2 regions of the Pradoshia sp. TA40_28 genome follow, and region 1 is predicted to be linked to the other one. Evidence: riboswitches for the same ligand, from Rfam matches in the RefSeq annotation. Region 1 holds a riboswitch; the other holds the start of a gene.
The links. A riboswitch is a leader RNA that binds a small molecule or an ion and turns the genes downstream of it on or off. The one in region 1 is predicted to bind lysine.
Positions count from the first base shown of each region.

Region 1 (3,430 bases):
TACAGATGACTATTTATCTAAGCCTGTCCCAACTACCTATTATCTATCAGGTATGGATACTGGTTATGCCGCAGAAATGGGATTATTGCCCGATACCCCGTTCGTGATTGGTGCCAGTGATGGTGTCTTATCCAATCTTGGCGTAAATGCAATGGATCCTGGCATCGTAGCAGTCACAATCGGGACCAGTGGAGCCATTCGTACGGTGACGGATAAACCAATTACGGATGAAAAGGGCAGGGTTTTTTGCTATGCATTGACGGATAAGCATTGGGTGGTTGGGGGACCAGTCAATAATGGGGGCATGACATTCAGATGGCTAAGAGACGAACTGGCTTCTGCTGAAGTGGAAACAGCTAAACGACTGGGAATAAACTCGTATGATGTACTTACTAAGATTGCATCGAAAGTGGCACCAGGAGCAGACGGATTATTATTCCATCCATACTTAGCAGGAGAAAGAGCACCTTTATGGAATCCTGATGCCAGGGGGTCGTTCTTTGGCTTGGGACTTCATCATAAAAAGGAACATATGATAAGAGCGGTCCTTGAAGGAGTCATTTTTAATCTTTATACAGTATTGTTGGCTTTACAGGAATTGATAGGAGTACCTACTAAAATCAGAGCAACGGGAGGATTTGCACGTTCAGCGCTCTGGAGACAAATGCTGGCCGATATTTTTAATCAGGAAGTCGACGTACCTAAAAGTTTTGAAAGTTCATGTTTAGGTGCTGTTGTACTTGGCCGGTATGCGCTTGGTGAAATCGACGATCTATCTATAGTGTCTGATTATGTAGGAACTACACATGTTCACAGACCGATCCAAGCAAATGTAGAAAGATATGAAGAGTTACTTTCTATCTATATCAATATATATCGCAAATTGGAAGAAGAATATAAAAGCATTGCAGATTATCAGAATAAATGGATTGAGAAAAATTAATTCATACTAAAATACTTGTGTCGATTTTTGTTGACAAAAATCAGAATTTCCCTGTATCCTTTAAATAGGACTAAATTTAATATAAATCCTCATCAGAACAAGATGAGGTAGAGGTCGCGGATTTTATTAGTAAACGAAACGAGAGCCGGAAAGCTTGTTGACTTTGGTTGAAAGGAAAATCTGCCGAAGCGCTCTTTTTTTTCCGAAAAGAGCAGCTGGGACTGTATCCGAACAGGTGCAGGACTGTCATGGGAATATTAGTATACCTATATGGGTATGCATACCATGGAGAACTATCCGTTTATTGTCTGGTGTGGCTATATATAAATGTTGCACACCTTTACGATAAGGTGTGTTTTTTATTTTGTTTACAAACACTTACATGACACGAAAAATGGATAATTCAAAGAGAGAGTATAGGATAGCTTTGGAAGGGGAATTATCGTGGAAAACAAGAAGGAACTAGGTTTATGGGTTTTAACGGCATTTGTGGTCGGCAATATGGTGGGATCCGGTATCTTTATGTTGCCAAGAACATTAGCAGAAGTAGCTAGTCCTGCCGGAGTCATCATGGCATGGGGATTAACAGGTTTAGGTGTACTGACGATTGCCTTAGTATTTGGAAATCTGGCTATTCGTAAACCACATTTAACAGGTGGTCCGCAAATCTATGCGAAGGAATTATTTAAGGAAAATTCATTAGCTTCAAGATTATCAGGCTTTATGTCCACATGGGGGTATTGGATTGGAAATTTTGCTGGTAATATCGCGATTATTACTACGTTTGCTGGCTATTTATCCACCTTTTTCCCAAGCCTAACAAGTACAGCTGAACTGTTTACTATAGGGAATTTTACTCTGAAAGTGGGTAATGCTCTAACATTCCTGGTATGTACCCTCATGCTTTGGGGCGTTCACTTCTTTATCATGCAGGGCATGGAGAATGCAGGTAAGCTAAACTTTGTTGCGACTGCTGCCAAAGTGGTGGGCTTTGGATTATTTATTATCATTGGGCTATTCGCTTTCGAGCAATCGAATATTTTACCGTTTGCAGAGACCCGTATGATAGATGGGGAAAGTAGAGGATTGCTCAGTCAGGTGAATTTTGCGGCTGTTTCTACCTTATGGGCGTTTGTCGGTGTAGAATCTGCAGTTGTATTCGCATCAAGGGCTAAGAAAAAAGCGGATGTAAAGAGAGCGACTATATTAGGTCTATTGATTGCGTTGGCCATTTACATGGGAATCAGTACGCTTGTTATGGGATTATTAACACAGGATGCGCTTCTTCAGTCAGAAAAACCTTTAATCGATGCAATCGAAACGGTATTAGGGCCGATCGGCGGGAAAGCTTTAGCGGTGATTGGATTAATCAGTTTATTTGGTTCCACAATCGGTTGGATTTTATTAAGTGCTGAAATACCATACCAGGCAGCCAAACAAGGATTATTTATACCAAAATTCATGCAGATTAATAAGCATAATATTCCTGTTTTTTCTATGCTGGTTTCAAATGGTTTGGGTCAGTTATTCATCTTTTCAACCATTTCAAATTCAATTGCCCATGCGTTTGACTTCATTATTTATATAGCGACGCTTTCCTATTTAGTGCCTTATTTAATCTCGTCCACCTTCCAAATGAAATTAGTTTGGACTGGTGAAACGTATCAACCTAGTGAAATGCGTTCCCGAATCATAGATGGGGCAATAGCCGTATTGGCAACCGCCTACTCCATTTGGGTTATCATTAAAGGAACCGCTGATTTAAAAACATTTATATTCGGGGTTATCCTTTTAGCAAGTGGAATCCTATTCTATCGATTCCTTCCTAAAAATCAGGAGGAAGTTAAAAAACATGAAGAATATTACTTGAAAAAAGCATTTTAAAAGTATACTGAGCAAGTCCAATTTCTTTTTCATTAAGAATTGAATTGGATTTGCTTTTTTTGTACGATTCTTCTGGAATAAGTCTGTCAACCGGATACGTTCTCTATTGAATAAAGGAAATAAAGAAATTCTGTCCTGTGGGAAATGGAAAAATTGACATACCCATATGGGTATATTACGATTGAAATAATAATAGTGATGGGGGCGTTAAAGATGAAAATTTTAATTGTAGGCGGTGTTGCAGGTGGAGCATCAGCAGCAGCAAGACTTCGTCGTCTCAGTGAAAAAGATGAAATCATCATGTTTGAAAAAGGTGAATATATATCATTTGCCAATTGTGGCCTTCCCTACTATATAGGGGATGTAATCCAAAATCGTAATAAATTGCTGGTTCAAACCGTTGAGGGAATGGGCCAACGTTATCATTTAGACATCCGTAATTGGACCGAAATTATTAAGATAGATCGTGAGAAGAAGACTGTCACAGCCAGAAAAGCAATGACAGGAGAAGAATATGAAGAATCCTATGATGTGTTGATTCTATCACCGGGATCTAAACCTGTTTGGCCAGCTATTCCGGGCATTGAGGAAGCAAAATCTATT
Region 1 is NZ_JCATZO010000006.1:130,130-133,559, reverse strand. It holds gene gntK (gluconokinase) at 1-943, shown strand, start outside; lysine riboswitch at 1,044-1,247, shown strand; gene AC58NB_RS09920 (amino acid permease) at 1,388-2,827, shown strand; gene cdr (CoA-disulfide reductase) at 3,041-3,430, shown strand, end outside.

Region 2 (3,430 bases), on a different contig from region 1:
GCATTCATACTCTGATGAAATAAATCTCCTAAAGATAAATTATATAAATATAATATTATGTATCCATTTGATTAACCGATTAAACACTTTTAAGAAAGTGATTTTCAGACTATTTAAAAGTTTTTCATAAGTAATATTTACTATAATATCTTATATGGATTATCATGGAAGAATAAGTGTGGAAGGGAAGTGTCTTTCATTGAAGATGATTATTCAATCATTGGTTGTTTCCCTTATTATTCATTTAATCTATATAGGAGGATTGCTCCTAGCAGGCTATATAAAAACGAGGAATTATATACCTGATCTTGATCATAAATGGGAGAACGTTAAACTCCTTCAGAATGACGTTGCTTTTGGAATATCTGTCTCTCCTCTGACTTTCCTAGTTAGCTTCTTCGGAGTTGCTATAATTTACAGTTTACTATCCAGTGCCTATAAGAAAATGATTAATTGAAAGATATCGATATGGAAAAAGAAACAAGCTAGAGAAACCTAGGTTATCACGCTCTTCTTGTAAAAATGAAAAAGATGACTGGTTTCCCAGCCATCCTGTTATATGAATTCCTTACACTTTTGTAGATATTCTTTTTTGCGGTTTAGCCAATAAAATAAAGGATGCAAGCAAAAGCATGACAATTATCAATGAAAGAAGAGTACTTCCTGTAAACCCAAGAACAATATACCCTACCATAGCAATACCTGCACTGATTAAAGCGTATGGAATTTGCGTCATGACATGGTCGATATGATTGGCACAGGCACCCGTGGAAGAAAGAATGGTTGTATCAGATATAGGGGAACAATGGTCACCAAATACCGCACCTGCCAAAACAGCTGCCATAGCTGGTAGTATCATTGTAATATCTGTCGCTGCAGTGATTTCTCCCGCGATCGGAAGCAAAATACCAAACGATCCCCATGATGTACCTGTTGCAAATGTCATCAATCCTGCTATTAAAAATAAAAGTAATGGAAGGAAAGATACATTTAAGTTTAAATCTTGTACAAGTCCAGCCAAATACTGGCCAGTTCCCAATTTTCCTATTAGATCGACGATTGTCCAGGCAAATAATAAAATATAAACTGCCGGTAGCATGGCACCGATTCCGTGTTTTACTCCTGTCATGAAAACATTTATAGATATTCCATTCAAAGTAAAGACTTGTCTTAAAAACATAATGATTGTTACAATAATGCCAATTGTACCACCAAGCACCAATGATTTCGTGACATCTGTATTTTCAAAAATAGTCAGAAGTGTCGCATGACCGGCAACTGCCTGGTAGCCAGTCCAAATCATTGCTGCTACTGTACCAAAAATAAGAGACACAATGGGGATAACCAAATCTCCGACCCCGCCTGTCGTGCTTCTCGGTAAATCTTCTTTTAATTCACCCGGGACTGTTTTGGACGGATTATATAGGATTCCCTCCTCTACAGCTCTTTCCTCGTGTAATTTCATCGGACCAATATTCCAGTTACGATAGATCACAATAAATACCATCGCTAAGGCTGCAATCGCATAAAAATTCATCGGAATCATTTGAATGAATGCTGATAAGGAACCATATTCTGTCACTTGATGTGTAGCGAAAATGCCCCCAATCAATGCAATAATATAAGCTCCCCAGCTGGAAACCGGCATGATTACACAGATGGGAGCAGAGGTAGAGTCAATCAGATAGGCAAGTTTAGCTCTCGGTATCTTATGCCTGTCTGTAATCGGACGTGATACTTGACCAACTGCCAAGGCATTAAAATAATCATCAATAAAAATCAGTATTCCAAGTAATGCCGCTACTAATTGTGCACCTACTCTTGTTTTTACATGCTTCACCGCCCATTCGCCAAAAGCACGGCTCCCACCTGATATGGATATAAAGGCAGTAATAACACCAAGGATGAGCAAGAATAAAATAATATATATATTGGATACATTAAGTGATCCATCTGAAATAAAGATTCCTTTTACAGCATCCCATATAAGGATACACGTCTCTCCCATTTTAAAATCAGCAAGCATTAAAGCTGATGCTACAATTCCGACTCCAAGGGATAATAAAACCTTCCGTGTTACAGCCACCATTAAAATGGCTAATAAGGGGGGAATGATTGTATAAACTGTCGCTTCCATTTTTTCCTCCTTCAAATAATTAGAGGCAACCCGCCGTGAGTGCTGTATACTTGCCCTCTTTGCTTGAACATAAAAGAAAATAAAGAAGGGCTGCACTAGAGAAATATCTACTGCAGCCCTGTATCAGCTTTTCTTTCTCCATCACGACCTGTAGCTCCTCATTATAAGAACCTCTTATAATGACAGTGTTGCTTTTGTTCAAAACAACCCCAGCAAATTCATTTTTGACTAATCAACTTGCTTCGGCAGTCTCCCCTTTCAGCTATGCTCTCTGTTGTCATCCTCACATAGCTTACTCTTGAAGCCTGCACCTCTACCCCATCGGAATGATAAGGTACTATTCTATTATTGTTATTTTAATATAACAGATTGCGATATTATACACAATGTAGAATAGATGTGTATTTTTTTACAATCATTTGATTAATTAGTTAGAACTAAACCTACGTCCTCTTGGATACGGTCAACAATATTACATCCGTTCATGATTTTCCGGTAACTGAAAATCCAGATTGGCCTTCAGCTTATAATGATTTTCGAGTAAAATTGAACCGGAGAATTGATAGATTTATGGATAAAATTAGAACAAGTCAGTCCTCTTTATATATTAGATTACAAGCAACTTATGAAGAGGCCCTTGAATTTCGAACTGTTATAAGTTCCCTAACAGACAAGCCTTTTACCATTCTCATTGTAAATCCTATAGAAGGAATTTCAGCCATTGAGGAGACAGATTGGAATTTAGATCAAATGGTATGTGTGAACGTTCCCATTAATTCAGCGTATGATTTCTATAATAATATGATTAAAAAATTGGACCCGGAAGATTGGGCAAGAATTTTATCTGGTATTCATATTCAATTGCCGTAATGATAGCAAGCCATGAACCTATTATAGGGATAATGGCTTACATAAAAAACTCCTCTGCAGGAAGTTACAGAGAAGTTTTAGCCCTTTAATGCCCGCCAAGATAAGCCATCTTAACCTTTTCACTCGAGGTTAACTCATCTGCCGATCCTGAGAGAACGATTTTACCCGTCTCCACGACATAGGCCCGATCAGCAATCGATAAGGCTAAATTAGCATTTTGTTCAACAAGCAGGATGGTTGTTCCCGCCGCATTAATCTCTTCAATAATACGAAAAATCGTTTTAACAAGAAGCGGAGCCAGTCCCATAGATGGTTCATCGAGTAAAAGTAATTTTGGCTTAGCCATTAAGGCCCTTCCCATTGCAAGCATTTGTTGTTCTCCACCAGACAGGGTTCCTGCGGGTTGTTTCAATCGTTCATTCA
Region 2 is NZ_JCATZO010000012.1:29,921-33,350, reverse strand. It holds gene AC58NB_RS14720 (hypothetical protein) at 200-457, shown strand; gene AC58NB_RS14715 (Na+/H+ antiporter NhaC family protein) at 569-2,137, opposite strand; lysine riboswitch at 2,281-2,461, opposite strand; gene AC58NB_RS14710 (DUF1796 family putative cysteine peptidase) at 2,591-3,007, shown strand; gene AC58NB_RS14705 (ABC transporter ATP-binding protein) at 3,093-3,430, opposite strand, start outside.
Region 2: another riboswitch for lysine. It lies ahead of AC58NB_RS14715 (Na+/H+ antiporter NhaC family protein); the one in region 1 lies ahead of AC58NB_RS09920 (amino acid permease).